3 regions of the Enterococcus olivae genome follow, and region 3 is predicted to be linked to each of the others. Evidence: predicted binding sites of a transcription regulator. Region 3 holds the regulator's gene; each other region holds the start of a gene.

Region 1 (7,547 bases), on a different contig from region 3:
TTGAGATGAGCATCGTTGCTACAGTCAGCGGGCTGGCAAGTATCTTTAATATTCGACTCGTTTTGATTTCGACAGAACTATTGATGATCGTGATCGTTTTTCTGATCATCTTTTATTCTAAGAAACTGCAGGTGGCAAAAATCTAAGTGCATACAAAAAGAGCAGCACATCTTATCTAACGGATGTGCTGCTCCTTAAACGTTCAATAATCGATTTTTTCACCTAACAAGGATTTTCTACTATTTACGCATAGCTACAAGATGCTGGATCACTCTACCTTTCTCCGATTATCTCGGTGACTGGAGATCTTGATCCAATGATCTGGTGGTTTCTTGACTATTCCAATACTCATCAAAATCTTAGTAATTTTCCTTTTGTACAAGTTACTTCGGTTTACGTTTTCCATAACTGTCACATCCTTTGAATTAACTAAGAATATTTTCTGAAAAGAACCCTCTGCTCTTTTCACTTATACTATACTATGGAATCATACTAAAAGACAATCAAAGATAATTTTTTTTGAAAATGCGAAACTAAATACTTCTAGATTCTGTTTATTTTTCAACGATTCAGAGGACATTTACTTGGAACAGAAATAAAAAGTGAAAACCTATACAAAACTCAAATACCATATGGTTCTCTTGAATAATCACTCGAGTCTGCTATAATAATAACAGATTTTACACGGAGAGTTGGCAGAGTGGTAATGCACTGGACTCGAAATCCAGCGAGCCGCATTAAGTGGTGCACGGGTTCAAATCCCGTACTCTCCTTACAAAATAGCTATGTCCTTGAGTAGGTAGCTATAGCTCACAATTTAAAACAAGCTCATTTTGGTATCAGTATGTGCTAAAAGGAGCTTGTTTTTTTAGTTTTTTCATAGAAGTGAAGCAAATCTATAGGAATATCATCTAGACTTGATTTACCTAGATTGCTATACTTTTTGTAACACGTTGTTCTTTTTGTATAGAACATTCATTTTATCAATAAAAAGTAAGTTGATACATTAGATTAAAAGAATAATTCTAGCAACGAACAGCTTTGATTTATAAATATTAAAACAGGAGTGATGAAATGAAAAAAATGTTGGGAATCATATTATTAATCAGTGGAATCTTCACGCTTGGTTCATGCGGTACTTCAAACACTAGCGAATCAACAGGTCCTACTTACGCAGACGGGGAATTTTTAGAAGCTTTTTCTACGGGGCTTGAAAATCGATGGGAGTTTATCGACTCTAATGTAGAGCTGGGAGAAAAAGAAAGTTTAACAGAAGCAATAACTATCGAAAAAAATATACTAGAGGATTTTAAAAATCGACAATTTGAAGATTCTAAGCTCCAAGAGAAAGCGATTTCTTATATTAATCAATTGAACGAAGGTTTGGATCTGTTGGATACTTTTGGTGCCGACTCCTTCTATGAAAATTGGGATTCTTATTACGCAAAACGTACACAAACTATCTTAGATTTCACTGAAAACTATGATCTGTCATTTTCTGAAAAACATGCCTCTACCATCGCCGAAATGAGAGCTCATGGAAAAGAAGTGCAGCAAGTCGCAGATAACAAAGAAGCATTAGAAGCTCTATTTCAAAATGTAGTCTTTGAGTATGAGCCAACAGAATACGATGATGATTATAAAAACTATGTGGCTATTGTAGAAAATAATGCCGGATTTGACATTAGTACTTTCGATGCAACTATAAATATTATTGATTCAGATGAAGTTGTTGTTGATAATCAATATATTTTTGCTGACAACTGGAAAAATAGCCAAAAATTCAGATTCGAATTCATGACAGACAAGGAAGTTGCTAAGCAAGAAATCAAAATCAATTATTTTGAAATCAGTCAGTAAAAAGAGGCTTTTAAAGGAAGGTAATCATGGATATTTTATTTGTGCTATTATTTTTAGTAAGTATTGGCGGAATTGGTTATGGCTCGGTCCGATCGATCGCAAACAAGATGAGTAAAAAGAATCACAGGAAAGGTGATAATAAGCGAATCATTCTTTCCTCTGCCGCAGCTCTAATCGTCTCTTTTGTTGGCATTGGGATAACCGCTCCCCCATCTGAACAAGATATCAAGACAGAAGCTATAGAAATAGCTGCCGAATCTACCACTGATACAAGTGAGCAGGCAGAAGTCGCTAGAAGAAAAGCAGAGGAAGCTAGAGCAAAAGAAGAACAGGAAATTGCTCTTGCAGAGCAGGAAAAAAATACTCAAGAATTAAATGAACTACGTTTAGAGCTTTCTAAGCTTGAATATGAAGAAACTCAAACAATTGAAATAAACGATAATTCCCCTCATTTCTCCTCTTTAGACTTATCCTTGGATAATGGTAGCTGGGAAAAATATGGCGACTTAGATACACTAAATAGAGCAACATCAGCAGAAGCCATACTTAATCAAGATTTAATGCCAACCGAAAAGCGTGGCAATATTTCAAATGTCGAACCAACAGGTTGGGATAATAAAAAAATCGGTAATGGATATCTTTATAATCGATCTCATCTAATTGGATTTGCACTTTCTGGCGAGAACGATAACTGGAAGAATCTGATAACCGGAACAACCCAATTAAACAATCCAGAAATGCTTCGACATGAAATGGATGTTAAATATTATCTAGAACAAAGCGAAGACAATTACGTTCGTTACTCAGTGACACCTATTTTTAGAGAGGATGAACTTTTGGCACGCGGTGTCCATTTGATGGCACAGTCAATCAATGATGATGAAATCAGCTTTAATGTCTATATTTTTAATGTACAAAATGGGGCTAACTTGAACTACTCAGATGGCTCTAGCGAAACAGATGAAGAAATTGCTGCTGCTAAGAAAGCTGAAGAAGATAGAAAAGCTGCTGAAAAAGCAGAATATGAAAGAATTGAAGCCGAAAAGGTGGAACAAGAGCGTATAGCAGCCGAAAAAGCTGAACAACAACGCATTGCTGAAGAAGAAGCTGCTCAAGAACAACAAGCAAACCAGCATCAAGAAACTCAATACGTCGATGCAAATGGACAAGGAACGATCAAGGGTTCTAATAGTGGGATTTATCATGTTCCTGGCAGTACTTATTACAGTCGAACAACAAATGTGGCTCAATGGTTTAAAACAGTTAGTGAAGCAGAAAATGCTGGATATCGAGCACCTAAGCGATGACTATACTTTAAGGCAAAGATCTATTCAATGTTTTGATCATATTTATCAAGTAGAATACAAAAAGAGTTGAAAGCTTCAATTTAGAAGCTTTCAACTCTTTTTTCAATATTACTTTTGCGACAATTGCTTGTAGCGGTTATACCATATATCGACATAACCCTCAGAGAATGGTCCTTTTCCATTATTGATCCAGTCAACTAAAATTTTGACATTTTCCTTTAGGATAAAATCAATATCTTGTGGATAGTGCATGATTTTACTGTGTAACTCGTACTCATCAACATCCAACAGACGTTTTTCACCATCCGGAAATACTTTGATATCCAAGTCATAATCAATATATTTCAGTGCTTCTTCATCCATTAAAAATGGTGAAGCCAGGTTACAATAATAGGAAACCCCCTTTTCTCGAATCATTGCTATTACATTGAACCAGTATTTTTTATGAAAATACACAATAGCTGGTTCCCGGGTTACCCAGCGTCTCCCATCTGATTCTGTGACCAATGTATGATCATTGACACCAATCATGGAGTGTTCGCTAGTTTTCAATACCATAGTATCTCGCCACGTACGATGCAAATTGCCGTCATGTTTGTAGCTTTGAATGCTGACAAACTCGCCTTCTTTTGGAACTCGCATAGCAACCCTTCCCTCAGCGAACCTTTTCGCATTTGTTTGGGTGTTCATTACACCGACATCGTAAACATTATAGCAATAAAACACGCCCTTGCCTAGAAATGTTTATCAACTTTCTGATTTTTATTGAACTGTTCCACTAATTTTTGCTGCGGTTTAGGAAAAACAAAATGCTCAAACTGCTCTTGAGTTGCCCAACGACTGTTTTCCACCGTAAAATTTTTAGTCGCTCTGCCATAAAAAAGCAGTACATGCCATCTTAAATGACTGAACACATGGCGAATCTCACCAAAATGTCTTTTCTGCCAAACAACTGGCCACTCATCAAAAATTCGTGGTGACAAATCTTCTGCAACCAGATCGAGTGTCAGCTGATCATTGTCTTCTTTTTGCCATGTTTTTTGAAACTCTTCGTATTCTTCTTTAGAGATTTCTTGTAAAGGAAACTGCCACATTTTAGCCAGTAATCCCGTTTCAGGACGTTGCATCAGTAAAAATTCTTCTTTTGAATTTTCAATCGCCCCAGCGAGATAGTAAACATCTTTCGGTTTGATTTTCTTCGATTTCACGGGAAACTCTGTTTGTCGATCATTTTTGTAAGCCAGACAAAAATTCTGGATCGGGCACAGCTCACATTTTGGAGAAGTCGGTGTACAGATACTGGAGCCCAGATCCATAAAGGCTTGATTCATTTCTCCTGGCTGTTCAGGGGAAAGAATCGTCCGTGTGGCTGCATCGAAAATCTTCCGACTACTTGCTTTGGTAATATCGGCATCGATCTCAAACAAACGACTGACCACTCGCTGAATATTGCCATCGATCGCTGGTTCTGGTAAGCCAAACGAAATACTGCTGATTGCTCCTGTCGTATACGGACCAATCCCTTTTAATGTACTAATTTCATCTGGTGTTTCTGGGAACTCCCCATCAAAATCCTCCATGATCTGCTGGGCAGCAACTTTTAAATTTCGAGCACGGGAATAGTAACCCAGTCCTTCCCAGACTTTTAAAAGTTTTTGTTCATCGGCCTCTGCCAAGTCTTTGATCGTTGGAAATTCTTCCATAAAACGATAAAAATACGCAATGACCGTATCGACTCTCGTTTGCTGCAGCATAATCTCCGAGATCCAAATATTATATGGATTTGTATTTGCCCGCCAAGGGAGATTCCGTTTTTCCTGATGGTACCAATTTAAAAATATCCCCTGAAAAGAAGCAATTTCTGCTTCAGTCCAGCCTTGCCAAGTTTCATTCTTCATTCATTACTTCCTCATCAATAAATCGTTGGATCAAATCAAGATCGAAGCCTTTTTGATACAACTTTTGTTTTAATTTATAGTGGTCCTTACGATGTTTTCTTGCTAGCTTGGTGCCTTCTTTTACTAAAGCTTCCCATTCAAGCTCTTCGTTCTTCTCTTGAGGTAGCTCATTCATTGCCAATGAGATGATGTCGCTGGAAAAACCTTTTTGCATGAGTTTCAGACGCAGTTTTTGCAGCGTTTCCTTATGGCTTTTTCCGCGAATCGTTTTTAAGCTTTTTTTGGCTGTCCTTGTCGCAATCTCCAACTGATCTTCAGGCGTATACAACTGGATCACTTCTTGGATCACCGGATCTTTCAAGCCTTTTTTACGCAGTTGTTGCATCAATGTCTGCGGACCTTTATCGCTCAAACGTAGCTGTGTTCGAATATAACTTCTACCATAGTTCAGATCATCCACCAATTGCAGTTCTTTCAATCGCTGAATGATTCGGCGTGCATCCTCTATTGAAATTTCTTTATCCTTTAAATAGCGATACATTTCTTGTTCTGTGCGTAGTTGGTAACTGATATAATTCATCGCCAACTGTAAACCAATATCGTAGCCAGCACTTTTTTTAATTTCCACCAAAGTCTCTGGATCTAGTTCAGAGTCTTTTAAAAGACGAAAACGAACCAGTAAATCTTCTGAGACGCGCACTGTCTCCCTATTATCAAAACTTACCTGATAAAAATTGCCTTTATTTTTTACCACTTTGGTCACTTTTATCATCTTCTCACCTCACGAACGTACATTCTATTTTAACATACTTTTCACGCAAGTTGGTTGAAGTTGTGTTAAAATAGAAAAGATTAAGCAAGCAAAGGAGTACTTATGTCAACCACACGAGTAAACACTGGACAAACATTAAATTTAAAAATCAAACGGTTGGGTATCAATGGCGAAGGAATCGGTTATTATCGACGGTTGATCGTCTTTGTTCCCAGAGCCCTGCCTGGAGAAGATGTTCAAGTAAAAGTGACCAAGGCGACCCCAACTTTCGCTGAAGCTGCTTTGATAAAGATCAATAAAAAAAGCAAACATCGGATTCAACCCCCTTGTAAATTTTACGATCGTTGCGGAGGATGCCAGCTACAGCATCTCACTTATGAAAAGCAACTGGATTTTAAAAAGGATTTATTGTCTCAAGCATTAACCAAATTCAAGCCAAAAAATTATCAGGATTATGAGTTGCGTGATACGATCGGAATGGACGATCCTTGGCATTATCGCAACAAAGCCCAGTTTCAACTGCGCTATAATGCCAAACAAAAACGAGCTGAAGCTGGGCTTTACGAACCCGATTCTCATCGCTTAGTGGCAATCGACGACTGTTTGGTCCAAGAAGAAACGACACAAAAAGTGATCAATACGGTCATGCAACTAGTCAATAAATATCAGATTCCTATTTATGATGAACGTAAAAATTCCGGTATTCTTCGCACATTGATGGTTCGTGTCGGTATCGAGACAGGTGAAGTCCAGTTGGTTTTTATCACGAATTCACCAAAGCTACCGCAAAAAAATGCCCTGCTCCGTGAAATCAATCAGCGCTTACCGCAAGTCGTATCGATCATGCAAAACGTGCAAAGTAAAAAAACATCGCTGATTATGGGCGATGATACCCTACATCTATGGGGTAAAGAAGCCATCGAGGAACATCTGAACGGCTTGATCTTTGATCTGTCAGCTAGAGCCTTTTTCCAATTGAATCCCAAGCAAACCAGCATTTTGTATCAAGAAGCTGTCAAAGCAATGGATATTACAGAAAACGAGACCGTCGTAGATGCTTATTGTGGTGTAGGAACAATTGGTTTGAGTGTGGCTGACAAAGCCAAAGAAGTTCGCGGAATAGATATTATTCCACAAGCAATCGATGATGCCAAACGCAATGCCGAACGGATGGGTTATAGCAATACCCACTACGAAACTGGGACTGCTGAGGAGCTCCTACCTAAATGGCTGAATCAAGGTTTTGCACCTGACAGTATCGTTGTGGATCCTCCAAGAACTGGTTTGGATGATAAACTGTTGCAGGCTTTATTAAAGCATACACCAAAAAAACTGGTTTACGTTTCCTGTAATGTCTCTACACTAGCAAAGGATTTAAAAAAATTGACCAATGTTTTTCATGTTGAATACCTTCAGTCAGTGGATATGTTTCCTCAAACAGCCCGCTGTGAAGTTGTTGCCAAATTGACTAGGATTGGGTAATAAAAAGTAGGAGACTCATTGTGAGACTCCTACTTTTTTATCATCATTTGAGCATATTCCCGCAGATTGGCTTCGACAAATGGTGCATCCAGAATTTCTAAAACAGAGAGGACTTCCTGAATTTTCATCTCCCCCTCCGCATTTCCTCTCATGACTTCAAACAAACCTTGAAGATAAAGAAAATATAACTTTTCAAATAAAAACGTGTCATCTAATTGACAGCTTTCG
Region 2 (7,547 bases), on a different contig from region 3:
CGTAAATAATCGTTGATTTCGGTTACCGTTCCGACGGTGGATCGTGGATTTTTACTTGTTGTCTTTTGGTCGATCGAGATCGCCGGACTTAGTCCATCGATACTATCGACATCTGGTTTGTCCATTTGTCCTAAAAACTGACGAGCATAAGCCGATAAGCTTTCTACATACCGTCTTTGTCCTTCAGCGTATAGCGTATCAAACGCCAAAGAGCTTTTTCCTGAACCCGATAACCCCGTGACGACCACTAGCTGATCACGAGGGATCGTCACATCTATATTTTTTAAATTATGAGCACGTGCACCACGGATCACGATTTTATCATTTGCCATGTTTCTCCTCCTGTTTCCTATGCTTTCAACTCTAATATTGTATCACGCAATGTTGCAGCTTTCTCAAAATCAAGTGCTTTTGCAGCTTCTCTCATTTCATTTTCAAGCTTGAGCAACAGGATCTCTTTCTCTTCTTTTGACAGCTCCTCATAAGAAGTTGTTTCGTAGTCTGCGACTTCTTCCGCTACCTTCGAAATGGAGATCAGATCACGAATCTCTTTAATGATTGTTTTTGGTACGATCCCATGTTCCAGATTATATTGCTCTTGGATGCTTCTACGACGAGCAGTTTCATCGATCGCCCGTTGCATTGAATCAGTCATTTTATCTGCATACATGATGACTTGACCTTCCGAATTACGTGCAGCACGACCGATCGTTTGTACCAATGAACGTTCGCTTCTCAGGAAGCCTTCCTTGTCGGCATCTAAAATTGCAACTAGCGACACTTCCGGAACGTCCAAACCTTCACGAAGCAGGTTGATCCCTACCAACACGTCGAATTCTCCCAAACGAAGATCTCGAATGATCTCTGTCCGTTCCAAGGTTTTGATATCACTATGAAGATATTTGACTTTGATCCCCAGTTCTTTGAAATAATCTGTCAAATCTTCCGACATTTTTTTCGTGAGTGTTGTAACGAAGACCCGCTCATTTTTATCCACTCGGTCATTGATTTCACCGACCAGATCATCGATTTGCCCCATGATCGGACGAACATTGATCACTGGATCCAATAAACCGGTTGGTCGAATGATCTGCTGAATGACGGTTTCTGTCTGTTCATGCTCATAAGGACCTGGTGTTGCAGAAACATAAATGATCTGATTGACTTTGCCTTCAAATTCTTCCAGACGCAAGGGGCGGTTGTCCAAGGCAGATGGCAAACGGAAACCATAGTCCACTAACATTTGCTTACGCGCACGGTCACCATTATACATCCCACGGATCTGCGGCATCGTCACATGCGATTCATCAATCACGATCAAGTAGTCTTCTGGAAAGAAATCAAGAAGTGTATAAGGGGGCTCTCCCTCTTTCCGACCGTCCATGTGTCTTGAATAGTTTTCGATCCCGGAAGTGTAACCCATCTCTCTAAGCATCTCGATATCATAATTCGTACGCTGCTCCAGACGTTGAGCTTCCAACAGTTGGTTGTTCTCACGCAAAACTGACAAACGCTGGTCTAATTCCTGTTGGATCGATTGGATCGCATATTCTAAATGATCACCATCCGTCATAAAGTGAGTTGCTGGAAAGATCGAAACATATTCTGTTTCCATTAAAATCTCGCCGGTCAAGGCATCGACTTCACGAATTCGTTCGATCTCATCACCAAAAAATTCGATCCGTAAAGCTCGCTCATCTCGAGAAGCCGGAAAAATCTCTACGACATCTCCTCTAACACGAAAACGTCCTCGTTGAAAATCAATATCATTGCGTTCAAATTGAATGTCCACCAGTCTGCGCAGCAATTCATCGCGACTGATTTCCATTTCCGGTCGTAAAGAAACCATGCTCTTTTGATATTCCATCGGCGAACCTAAACCAAAGATACAAGAAACGGATGCTACAACAATCACATCATTACGTTCAAGCAACGCACTCGTCGCAGAATGTCGCAGTTTGTCGATCTCATCATTGATACTTGAATCCTTTTCGATATAAGTATCACTGGAAGGAACGTATGCCTCAGGTTGGTAATAATCATAATAACTAACGAAATATTCTACCGCATTATTCGGGAAAAACTCTTTGAACTCTCCATACAGCTGACCAGCCAATGTCTTATTGTGGGCAATGATCAGTGTCGCTTTATTGACGTTTTGAATCACATTTGAAATTGTATAGGTTTTACCAGTTCCTGTTGCTCCTAGTAAAATTTGAGCTTTTTTTTGATCCAGCACGCCTTCTGTCAGCTTTTGGATAGCTTCTGGTTGATCACCAGCAGGCTGATATTTTGATACCAATTCAAATCGATGAGAAGTATCTCGTTCTATCATAGAGGGTCCCTTCTTTCTTTATTACTTTGTTAAGTCATCTCATTTGATACTGCTCTTCTATTTTATCACAGCGAACATACTTTCGCTATTTTTTAACTTCGCTTTTATTTTTAGCTTTCAAAACACCTATGTCATGTTTCCTAACACATTTTGAAAATTTTTTAAGTTTTTTTGAACAAATTGTGACTATTTTCTTGCTTAGACTAAAAACTATGATATATAATTTAATAATATTTGAAAAATTAGGAGGAATTAGAAATGAAAAGAAAAACTGTTATTGTTTCTTTTTTATCATTATTGATGTTATTATTTCTTTTCTCTGGCAAGCCAGCCTTTGCCGTAGAAAAAACATATCAAATCGGAACGGATACTACCTTTGCTCCATTTGAATTTCGTGATGAAAATAATGAGTATGTTGGTATTGATATTGATTTACTCAAAGCGATCGCAGAAGATCAAGGCTTTGAATTTGAGTTACGTCCATTAGGATTTGACTCTTCGATCCAAGGAGTGTAGTCAAATCAGTTGGACGGCATGATTGCCGGGATGAGTATTACAGAGGAACGCCAACAAAGTTTTGATTTCTCAGAACCTTACTTTGACAGCGGAATCCAAATGGCCGTTAAAGCGGACAACGACGAGATTACTTCTCTAGAAGATTTAGAAGGAAAAACAGTTGGTGCCAAAATCTCTACCGAGAGTGCCACCTTCTTAGAAAACAACAAAGACCAATACGGTTTTGATATCCGTAATTATGATGATGCAACAGGTTTATACGGAGCAACTAAAAATGGAACACTTGATGCGATCTTCGATGATTTCCCTGTTTTAGGCTATGCCATTAACCAAGGGGAAGAATTAAAATTGATCGGTGAACCTCAACAAGGAAATTCTTACGGGTTTGCTGTCAAAAAAGATCAAAATCCAGAACTATTGGAAATGTTCAATACAGGTTTACAAAAATTAAAAGATTCTGGCGAATACGAAGAGATCGTTGCTCGCTATGTCTCTTCTGGTGACGAACAGGAAGCAGAAGAAATGAAACAGGTTGAACCTGTGAAAGATCTTTACATTATTGCAAGTGACTCTGCTTTTGCTCCTTTTGAATTCCAAGATGAAACCAACACTTATGTAGGAATCGATGTCGACTTGATCAACCGTGCAGCGGAAATGCAAGGTTTCAATATCCAAATGAACCACATTGGTTTTTCTGGTGCTGTTCAAGCCGTTGAAGGAAATCAGGCTGACGGCATGATCGCCGGTATGACGATCACCGATCAACGAAGAGAAAGTTTTGATTTCTCCACCCCTTACTTCCAAAGTGGGATTCAGTTGGCAGTACAAGCTGGCAATACTGATATTACGGCTTATGAAGACTTAGACGGTAAAACAGTTGGTGCCAAAGTGGGTACCGAAAGTGCTGATTTCCTGGAAGATCACAAAGAAGAATACAACTACGATGTTAGATACTACGATGCAGCAGATCAACTTTACGATGCCGTCCGCGTTGGTGCCATCGATGCAATGATGGATGATTACCCTGTCATTGGTTATGCGATTGCTCAAGGGCAAGAGCTAGAAACACCAATCGAACGTGAATCTGGTGGAGAATATGGATTCGCCGTTAAAAAAGGCCAAAACCCAGAATTAGTTGAAATGTTTAATGAAGCTTTAGCTGAAATGCAACGTACAGGAGAATACGATGAAATCCTTGATCGTTATATCCAAGATGGACAAGCACCAACAAGAAGTGTCGATGAATCAACTCTTTCAGGCTTGATTGGTAACAACTATAAGATTCTATTATCAGGACTGCAAAGAACGATCATTTTAGCACTTGTTTCCTTCGGTCTAGCATTGATCGTTGGGGTGATCGTTGGATTATTCAGCGTTTCACCTTTCAAAGCATTACGAGTATTCGCTTCAATATATGTTGATGTTATTCGTGGGATTCCAATGATGGTTCTGGCATTCTTCATCTTCTTCGGCTTGTCAGATGCCATCGGCTTTACAATTCCTGATTTCACAGCCGGCGTGATTACCTTGACGCTCAACGCGAGTGCCTATATTGCCGAGATCGTTCGTGGCGGGATCAACGCTGTGCCGACCGGACAGATGGAAGCCGCCCGAAGTTTGGGGATGACTTATGGACGTACGATGCAAAAAATTATTTTGCCACAAGCTATCAAGATCATGATCCCATCATTCGTCAATCAGTTTGTCATTTCATTGAAGGATACAACCATCATCTCGGTTATCGGGGTCGTAGAGCTATTGCAAACTGGACGAATCATCGTTGCAAGAACGCTACAAACAACGAACGTTTATTTGATTATCGCTATCATGTACTTGATCGTTATCACAGCTTTGACTAAGCTGGCAAAAGTTTTAGAAAAGAGGGTGAAATAAGATGAAAGAAAAAATTCTTGTCGAAAAACTTGTAAAAAAATTCGGTGAACACACCGTTTTGAATGACATCAATACTTCTGTCAAAGATGGCGATGTTGTTTGTATCATCGGCCCTTCAGGTTCTGGGAAATCGACATTTCTACGTTGTCTGAACCGTTTAGAAGAACCAACCAGCGGTGATATCATCATCGATGGTGCACATTTAACAGACAAAAATACAAATATCAATCAAATCCGTCAACATATCGGTATGGTTTTCCAACACTTCAATTTGTTCCCTCATCTTTCGGTTTTGGAAAACATCACACTGGCACCGACAGATTTAAAGAACTTAAGCAAAAAAGAAGCTGAAGAAAAAGCAGTGGGTCTTTTAGAGACAGTTGGTTTGGCAGACAAAAAAGATGTTTATCCAGAAAGTTTGTCAGGTGGTCAAAAACAGCGTGTCGCGATTGCTAGAGCATTGGCGATGAATCCAGATATCATGTTGTTTGATGAACCTACTTCAGCTCTCGATCCAGAAATGGTTGGAGACGTACTGAATGTTATGAAAAAATTAGCCAAAGAAGGAATGACGATGGTGATCGTTACCCACGAAATGGGCTTCGCAAAAGAAGTAGCCAACCGTGTAATGTTCATTGATGACGGAAATTTCCTAGAAGATGGCACACCCGATGAGGTCTTTGGAAACCCTCAACACGAGCGTACAAAAGACTTCCTAGACAAAGTATTGAATATCTAAATTTTAAAAGGTTCCATTCAGAAACAAATCTGAATGGAACCTTTTTTAGTTCTTATCTCTTTCCTCTTCTACCAATCACCTTCAGCATAAAAAGCCTCCCTAATGTTGTACGCAAAAAAAGGTGTTCCTACTAATTAATTTCTTAGTAACAACACCAACTATTAGAGACTCCTCTCTTAGCTCTTCTATAGCTACTTCAAGAGACTCCTGTCTTCATCGCCCAATAGACAAACTAGAAGAACTATCTAAGTATCTCAATCAAATCTTTTTTGGCCGCTTCTGACGCAGGCATCACAGAAAATATTATTCCAATCCCACTAGAAACGCCTACTGCCAAGATAATTGTGAACCAGTCGACTGAGACAGAAACATCGATCAAGGAACCAATAAAATAGGCGAAACCAATGCCGATCACATAGCCAATCAGCCCTCCTACTAGAGTCAGCGTTACTCCTTCCAGCAAAAACTGAAGACGAATAGAACGCTGAGTTGCCCCCAAGGTTCGACGAATTCCAATTTCTTTCGTTCGCTCAGAGACAGAGATATACATCATATTCATCACGCCTACCCCTGCAATGACCAAAGAAATACCTGCCACACAAGAAATGAAGACCGTGATCGTTCCTAAAATCTGGCTAATGCCATCAGTCAGCAGTGCTGTATCGAATACTACATAATCACCAAAATCCTTCATGCTTCCTTTTTCTCTCAGAACATCGATGACATCAGTAATCACCGTTGCAGGTGTTGTCCCTTCTTCTAATGTAACAACTAGCATTGAACTAGTTTCTTCTGAGGTAAAATAGCGCATAAATATTTTTTCAGGAAGTTCGATGTTGGTTTTAGGCATCGAAAACATACTTTCGATCTCACGACCTTGATAAATACCAACAATTTGAAAGAGATGGCCTTCAACTTCAATTCCTCGATCCAAAGCTTTTTCAATTGTTCCGTATAACTGCTCAGCAGTGATTGAGTCTATGACTGCCACATTGTTGCCCGTTTCATTGTCAAAGGTCGTCAGTCCCCGACCAAGTAATAATTCTTTGGAAGTTTCCTTGACTAAAGAGAGTTGTTTGTTTTCTTTCTTATCATCAATATAAATTTCTTTATAGATATAATCCGTATTCTGCTGCGGGAAATCAACAGACTCTACACCTTCCAAAGGCTGAATGATTGAGCGATCTATCTCAGAAAAAAAAGCAATATTATTGTTGTACAGTGTCTCATTATTTGGTGTGAAGCTCACTTGAATCTCCACTTGCTCACCGTCACTGCTGTTTAAATTTTGGATCGTATCTTTTTCAAATCCACGACCAATCGCAAGAATCGTAATCACTGCCGCAATCCCAATAATGATCCCAAACATTGTCAACAGGCTTCGTTTACGATTTTTGAATACCGATCGAATAGAGGTACGCCAATTAACATAAATTTTCATTGACTCAACTCCCTGTCCTCAATGATTTTACCATCCCGAATTTGAATCAACCTTGAACAATAGGGAATATTTTCAGGATCATGAGTCACCAAAATGATCGTTGCCTGACTTTTCCGATTCAGCTCAACAAACAATTTCATGATTTCTTCCGAGGTTTGAGTATCGAGCGCCCCTGTAGGTTCATCTGCAATAATAAATTTAGGATTATTGATAATCGCTCGAGCGATCGCGACTCGTTGCTGCTGCCCACCAGAAAGTTGTTTAGGGTATTTGTCTGATTTACCTATCAAACCAACCAGCTCCAACATATCCATCACTTTCTTTTTCGTTTGATGAAAACCATAGCCACTGTATAACAAAGGCAACTCCACATTTTCAAATACTGTATTATTTTCAATCAGGCTGAAATTTTGAAAAACAAAGCCCACTGTTTGATTTCTCACTTTTGATAGAGCGTCGTCCGACCAGTCAGTAAAAGCATGCCCTTCAAATAAATACTCCCCTTCAAAAGACTTGTCGATAAATCCAAGTAGGTTGATCAAAGTGGACTTCCCGGAACCAGAGGGCCCCATGATGGCAACCATTTCTCCTTCATCAATATGCAAATCTACATCTTGCAGGAC
Region 3 (7,547 bases):
CAACGGAAATTCCGTAACGATTCGCGATGTCCCACAAGGTATCGCCAGCGACGACAACATAGGTCCCTGATGTGGCGGACGACGAGGATGTCTCTGAAACAACCTCAGTGGCTGTTGTTTCTTCAGTATAGGTGGCCGTGGTCGTCTGACCAGCTGTGTCAAAGCGAGTCAAATCATAGGTAGCGATCAGCCAATTCAATTTTTGATTATAGGATGGATCCGTTGCATAGCGTCCAGTTAGATAAGCTGTCGCATCATAATAGCTGGTTGTTTGACTCTTCCATGCTCCGATATAATGAGGAGTCCCTGACGTAAAGCTGGTGCTTTTCAAAACGGCTGCATGATCTTGTAGTGATTCCCAATAAGAACCATATGTGCGAAACGGTTCGTTGATTGTTACCCACTGTCCTTCAACGTATTCTTGTGTCGGCAGCCAAACTGCTGACTCTTGACCATAGCCTTTGACACCGAATAAATTATGATAAGGCGCTGAAGACAGCATAGAAGTTCCATTTCCACTTTCTAACAACGCTTGCGCAATCATCACGGAAGCATACAGATCATTACTGTCTGCAATTTGTTGTGCAGACCAGCCGATTTGGTTGATCAAATTATACGCATTTGTTTCACCTGACTGAACCTCTTCTGCCTCTGCATGTTGCGGTGACAGTACCATTACTGTCGGTGCCACAACTAAACCCGTGCCTAGTACTGGCAATACATTTTTCTTACTAAAAAGTTTTTCCTTTTGAATTTTCTGATGGCGCTCACTGCGTGTTGTATAAGTCATAAATTCCTCCTAAAAACTTTTAAAAGACCTCTTTTGTTTCTTTACTTAATAAATTGTATGATAAAAAACATCTCAAAACAACTTTTTTGTTTAACAGTTTCTTAACATTTTATTACAAATATACAATCTCAGTAACAGCCTAGAAAAAGTTTTTTTAAAAGCTTTTAAAAGTTTCGTATTATCAAACAAAAAAAGAGAGCTGCAGCCCTCTTTCTTGTTGAATTAGATAGATTTGAATGTCTCAACAACATTTTCAACTGTGAAACCAAATTTAGCCAATACTAGATCGCCAGGTGCAGATGCTCCAAAATGATCAATTGTAATTGTCTTGCCATGGCATTTCACATATTTTTCCCAACCAAATGATGCGCCTGCTTCGATAGCTACACGTTTTTTCACACCAGGAACTAAAACAGATGCTTTATATTCGTCAGATTGTGCTTCAAACAAATCGAAACTTGGAAGAGAAACAACAGATACGTCAGTTCCTTCTTCAGCCAATACTTTTTGAGCTTCGACAGCTAGATTCACTTCTGAACCTGTAGCGATCAAGATACCTTCTGGTTTTTCACCCTTCTGAGGAGAAACCACATAACCACCTTTAGCTACGCCTTCATCTGAAATTTCTTTTGTTCCTTCAATCACTGGCAAGTTTTGACGGCTTAATACTAAAACAGTTGGTTTGTCTTGGGTCGTCATTGCTAATTTCCAAGCAGCACGAGTTTCATTTCCATCGGCAGGACGGATCACTTGCACGTTCGGCATACCGCGAAGACTTGACAATTGTTCGATTGGTTCGTGAGTTGGTCCATCTTCACCTACAGCAACTGAATCATGTGTCAGTACATAGATTACTGGCGCATTTTGAATAGCTGACAAGCGAACTGCTGGACGTAGATAGTCAACGAATACGAAGAATGTTCCGCCGTAAATACGCGTACCACCATGTAGTTGAATTCCGTTCATTGCTGCTGCCATCGCAAATTCACGGACACCAAACCAGATATTGCGTCCTTCATATTGTCCTGGTTCAAAGTCTTTCTCAGCAGCTACCATTGTATTGTTTGAACCAGATAGATCGGCTGAACCGCCCCATAGGCTTGGTACTGCTTTAGACAATGCTTGGATCATATCTTTACTTGAGACACGACTTGCTTGGCTTGATCCTACTTCGTAAGTTGGTAATTCTGCATCCCAACCATCTGGAAGCTCGCCTGAAAAGGCTTGGTCAAATTGAGCAGCCAATTCTGGGTAAGCTGCTTTGTATTCTGTAAACAATGCGTTCCACTCTTCTTCAGCTTTCGCCCCTCTATCAACGATTGCTTCTTTAAAGCGTTGTGCAGCTTCTTCTGGAACAGTAAATTCAGGATAGTCCCATCCGTAAACTTTTTTCGCTGCAGCCACACCATCAAGACCTAGTGGTGCGCCATGGACAGCTGATGTTCCTTCGTTTGGTGCGCCAAAACCGATCACTGTTTTGATTTCGATCAATGTTGGTTTGTCTGATTCTGCTTGCGCTTCTTCGATTGCTTTAGAGATCGCATCAAGATCACGGCCTTCTTCTACATAGATATGTTGCCAACCGTATGCTTCAAAACGTTGACCTACATTTTCAGTAAACGCTTTAGAAGTTGGACCATCTAAAGAGATATCATTTGAATCATACAAGACGATCAATTTGCCTAGTTTCATATGGCCAGCCATAGAAGCCGCTTCTTGAGAAACACCTTCCATCAAGTCACCGTCACCACATAAAGCATAGGTATAGTGATCAACTACGTTAAATTTATCACGATTGTAAGTAGCAGCTAAGTGCGCTTCCGACATCGCCATCCCTACAGCTGTTGCGATCCCTTGGCCTAATGGACCAGTTGTTGCTTCTACACCATCTGTATGGTTGACTTCTGGATGCCCTGGCGTGCGGCTTTCCCATTGACGGAAACTCTTCAAGTCATCAATCGTTACATCATATCCTGCACAATGTAGTAAGCTGTACAACAATGAAGAACCATGTCCTGCTGAAAGGATAAAGCGATCACGATCGACCCAGTTTTGAGAAGTCTTAGGATTCACCTTTAAATGCTTTGTCCATAAGGCATAGGCCATTGGAGCGGCACCCATGGGTAATCCCGGATGTCCAGAATTTGCTTTTTGTACTGCATCAATACTTAAAGTACGTAATGTATCGACACCTAGTTGATCAATTTTATCAAACAATACTAACGCCTCCTATTTAGGTTTTTTTTACCTTTATTACTTCTCCATTATAAAAGATACCTTTGCAATTATCAATAGTTTTTGCAAAGGTATTCATAATTTACTTTCTATTGTGTAGACCTTTGGCTTTTTGAATCTCTTTTAATTTTTCAGGAGTGACATCGTTGCCTTCTGGATCAACTACTTTCATACCTTCGATGTGATGTTTCATTCCACCACGAAAGGCCGTCAGATATTCTTGTCTCAATGCATGCTGTTCCTTTTGTTCAGCATCTGTCAGTCCCTCTGATTTTTTCTTTTTTGCCAGCTCATTGATGCGAGCTAATTTTTCTTTTGATAACATCGTCATTTGCCCCTTTCCCTTACATCTTATACAAAACAGTTGGAAATTACAATCAAAACAAAAAGCGAACATCTGTTTGAATTTTATAATTAGATATGATACACTGATTCTAACAAAGTTAACAAGAACTCTTGTTCATTTAAATTATTCTCTATCACATCACTTTTTGCTCCACGAAGAGTGAGCCAAATAAAGAAAGAAGGTGTTCGGATTGGCAAAACGTACAGAAAACCGCCAACTGGAAGTACTTAAATTTATCCATACTCGTGTCACCGCCAAAGGGTATCCACCAACTGTAAGGGAAATTGGAGAAGCTGTCCAACTTTCTTCTACTTCTACTGTCCATGGGCATTTGTCTCGCTTAGAAAAAAAGGGGTTGATTCTTCGCGACCCTACAAAGCCTCGTGCGATTGAATTGACACCGCTTGGTTTGGAAACGATCGGTGCACAGCAGCAAAATATTCCGCTTTTGGGTGTTGTCACAGCCGGAGAACCAATTTTAGCGGTAGAAGAAGCTTCAGATTTCTTCCCTATCCCACCTAATCTAAACAGTGACAGCGGACAATTATTCATGCTGACGATACGTGGAGAAAGTATGATCAATGCCGGGATTCTGGACGGCGATCAAGTGATCATTCGCAAGCAAGATATTGCGCGCAACGGAGATATCGTGATTGCTATGACCGATGAAGATGAAGCGACTTGCAAAAGATTTTATAAAGAAAAAAATCATATTCGTCTACAACCTGAAAATGACTATATGGAACCGATCATTTTATCAAATGTAAAGATCTTAGGTTTAGTTGTTGGCTTGTATCGACACTTTTAACCAAAAAGGGGCTGTGACGTAAGTATGTCTCAATCCCAGGTATAAACCAGAATACCCACGAAAATCGCTGTTGATTTTCGTGGGTATTCTGGTTTTCTATGTATAGTCTTCGTTCTTTCTGCTCAAAGTGGCTAATTTCATCATATTCAATGCCATTATCAAGATGCCTGATTGCTTCCGAACCTTCTCCAGCCCTCGAACCGTATATCGAGTGAAACCCAAACAGGCCTTCATTTTTCCGAAGACTGTTTCAACATCTATTTTTCTACGAGCATAGATTTTTCCTGTTTCTTCGTCAGAAAGCATCTCTCTTTGTTTGGCTTTGTGATACTCCCAAGCTGGATTGACGAGAATTCTTCTTACATATCCTTTGGGTGTCAACGCTTCTGGAATTTTTCGTAAATGCGCATCTATTGTTTCAGCTTGATATTCTTTGATATCTCGAACGAAACCGTCTTTATCTTTCCGTTGGGGATAAGCATGAAAATTGAAGCGAACGCCTTTGGGATCAACATAATAATCTTCCTCTTCATGATACGTCCAATTCATCACTTTTCGTTCGTCGGATTGCCATTTTTTACTTTGTTCTTTCAACATCGTACCATACGGAATAAGAGCCGTGTGTTGTGGCAGTTCATCTTCAAAATAGCGATAATTACTCTCAGAACCATAACCGGCATCGGCGACAATATAATGAGAAGCTTGTTCGTCTAGCTTCATTTTTTCTAGAAAAGGGACCAATGTTTTTGTATCTGTTGGGTTTTGAAAAACATCATACCCCAAAACAAATTGTTTACACGTAGCGATTTGAAGATTGTACGCTGGTTTCATTTGTCCATTCCTCATGTGGTCTTCTTTTACACGCATAAATGTCGCGTCGTTATCCGTTTTTGAATAGCTGTTTCGGGTGCCGTAAATAGCCAGCTGTGCTTGGTGCTCTAACAGTTTATCCCGGCGTTCAGAAAGCTTGCGCTTTTGGGCTTTCAGTTTCCGTCGTTGTTGCTTCGCAGGATTGGGAGAAATCTTGGCTGTTTCTTCGACTTCTTTCTCTAGGTCTTCTAAGTGTAACTCCATCCGTGTCAAAAGTTCCTCTAATGAATCTAACGTTAGGTTAGAACCTTCAGGAATATGTTTGACTTCGTAGGCTTCTTGAAGTTCTGCCATCAGGATCAGGATTTTTTCACGGTTCATTTGGTCAAACCGAATCGTATTGTTCTTCCACATAAAACTGAATTTATTGGCATTGGCTAAGATTTTTGTCCCATCAATAAAAAGCGCCTCATCAATCAGATTGCGTTCCCGAAGATAGCGCACCAAAGAATCCAAGCTTTTGTTGGTCAGTTCTTCGACATCTTGTGAGACACAAAAGCGGGCAATGGTGCGATAAGAGGGTTCCAATTCTTGCGTCAACCAGCGGGCATAGAGGTTTTCTTCTGCCAAGCGTTGAATTTTTCGACTGGTGAAGGTCTCCCGAGTGTACGCAAAAAGAACCAACTTTAATAGGGCACTCAAATCATAGTCTCGCGGACGACCGAAAAGATACGGTTCATTGATCTGTAAAGATTCGACCAATTCATTGATAAAACACGCCACATGATTTTCTTTTGGTGTAAATTCAGTAGAGAGATTTAAAGTTAGCTGATTTATGTTATAATTTGTGTACATTGTTTTTGTCCTTTCGAGGATAAGAATTTGGAAGTACAAGGTCAGAGCTGTACTTCCTTTTATTTTACATTAAAAAGCACCAGGAATGAACGATTACTCGTCATTCCTGGTGCTTTTTAATGGGACTTATGTCACAGCCCCTTTTCATTTATTCGCCTTTTTTCCAGAAGTCAGTGATTGCACCTTTGGATGAGCTAGAGACGATATGTGCGTATTTACCAAGTGCACCACGTGAATGAAGCGGTGGAATCACCACTTTTTCACGACGTCTTGCAAGCTCCTCGTCAGAAACCAGCATCGTCAATTCTTTTGTATCTTGATCAACTACGACAGTATCACCGGTCTCTAGCAATGAAATTGGACCGCCATCTTGAGCCTCAGGAGCAATATGACCCACGACCAATCCATAAGTCCCACCTGAGAATCTCCCGTCTGTCAACAAGGCAACCGTTTCCCCTTGTCCTTTCCCTACGATCATACTAGATAGGGACAGCATCTCAGGCATACCTGGACCACCTTTTGGTCCAACATAACGAACCACGACAACATCTCCGTCAACGACTTCATCTGCCAAAACAGCATTGATCGCTTCTTCTTCTGTGTTGAAGACCTTTGCAGGACCTTCGTGACGTCGAACTTTCACACCAGAAACTTTGGCCACTGCGCCATCCGGAGCTAGATTTCCGTGAAGAACGATCAACGGACCATCTTTACGTTTTGGATTTTCCAATGGCATGATGACTTTTTGCCCTTCTTTCAATGAAGGAACCTCTTCAAGGTTTTCAGCAATCGTTTTACCAGTAACAGTCAGGCAGTCTCCATGGATAAAACCATTTTCATATAAATATTTCATTACCGCTGGCACGCCACCAACTTCGTACAAATCTTGGAAGACATATTGTCCACTCGGTTTTAAGTCAGCCAAATGAGGAACCTTCGCTTGGAAATCATTGAAATCATCTAAGGTCAATTCTACATTTGCTGCATGAGCCATCGCCATTAAATGCAAGATCGCATTGGTTGAGCCACCTAGAGCCATAACGACAGTAATCGCATTTTCAAAAGCTTTACGAGTCATGATATCTTTTGGATAAATTCTTTTCTCCAAGAGGTTCAATACCGCTTCACCAGCTGCTTCTACGTCAAGCAATTTTTCTTCAGTTGTTGCCGGATGTGAGGAAGAACCTGGCAAACTCATTCCCATTGCTTCGATTGCAGAAGCCATAGTATTCGCCGTATACATTCCACCACAGCCTCCAGGTCCAGGACACGCATTACATTCGATGCGACGAACCTCTTCCTCTGTCATATCATGATGATTCCATTTTCCGATTGCTTCAAACACCGAAACCAAATCAATATCTTTGCCGTCCAATTTTCCTGGAGCAATTGTTCCTCCATAGACAAAAATTGAAGGAATCTCTGTGTTAGCGATCGCAATCATACAACCTGGCATATTTTTATCACAGCCACCAATCGCAACGAAGGCATCACAATTGTGTCCACTTACTGCTGTTTCAACAGAGTCTGCGATAATATCACGAGATGGTAACGAATAGCGCATTCCAGGAGTTCCCATGGCGATCCCGTCTGCAACAGTGATCGTTCCAAATTGAACGGGCCAACCTCCTGCAGTAATCACGCCTTTTCTGGCTAGTTTTCCTAAATCGTGTAAATGAATGTTACAAGGAGTGTTCTCTGCC

What was found. Region 3 encodes LexA, which represses DNA repair genes until DNA is damaged. Its sites were predicted from a motif close to CNAACANNTGTTNG; they were not measured.
Region 1: the regulator LexA is predicted to act here: its motif matches at 5,850-5,863, upstream of recX (recombination regulator RecX).
Region 2: the regulator LexA is predicted to act here: its motif matches at 2,407-2,420, upstream of uvrB (excinuclease ABC subunit UvrB).

The regions. Positions count from the first base shown of each region.
Region 1 is NZ_JBSMVT010000001.1:261,253-268,799, forward strand. Features, by position in the region: gene ACWODM_RS01465 (MFS transporter) at 1-146, shown strand, start outside; tRNA gene ACWODM_RS01470 (tRNA-Ser) at 687-773, shown strand; gene ACWODM_RS01475 (hypothetical protein) at 1,075-1,860, shown strand; gene ACWODM_RS01480 (DNA/RNA non-specific endonuclease) at 1,887-3,167, shown strand; gene ntdP (nucleoside tri-diphosphate phosphatase) at 3,276-3,809, opposite strand; gene mutY (A/G-specific adenine glycosylase) at 3,902-5,065, opposite strand; gene recX (recombination regulator RecX) at 5,055-5,837, opposite strand; gene rlmD (23S rRNA (uracil(1939)-C(5))-methyltransferase RlmD) at 5,940-7,319, shown strand; gene ACWODM_RS01505 (Rgg family transcriptional regulator) at 7,349-7,547, opposite strand, start outside.
Region 2 is NZ_JBSMVT010000001.1:151,955-159,501, forward strand. Features, by position in the region: gene uvrA (excinuclease ABC subunit UvrA) at 1-332, opposite strand, end outside; gene uvrB (excinuclease ABC subunit UvrB) at 350-2,335, opposite strand; partial or broken gene ACWODM_RS00920 (amino acid ABC transporter substrate-binding protein/permease) at 2,594-4,744, shown strand; gene ACWODM_RS00925 (amino acid ABC transporter ATP-binding protein) at 4,746-5,483, shown strand; gene ACWODM_RS00930 (ABC transporter permease) at 5,725-6,924, opposite strand; gene ACWODM_RS00935 (ABC transporter ATP-binding protein) at 6,921-7,547, opposite strand, start outside.
Region 3 is NZ_JBSMVT010000005.1:2,917-10,463, reverse strand. Features, by position in the region: gene ACWODM_RS05070 (glucosaminidase domain-containing protein) at 1-790, opposite strand, end outside; gene tkt (transketolase) at 1,013-3,007, opposite strand; gene ACWODM_RS05060 (DUF896 family protein) at 3,108-3,350, opposite strand; gene lexA (transcriptional repressor LexA) at 3,562-4,179, shown strand; partial or broken gene ACWODM_RS05050 (IS1182 family transposase) at 4,303-5,844, opposite strand; gene ilvD (dihydroxy-acid dehydratase) at 5,993-7,547, opposite strand, start outside.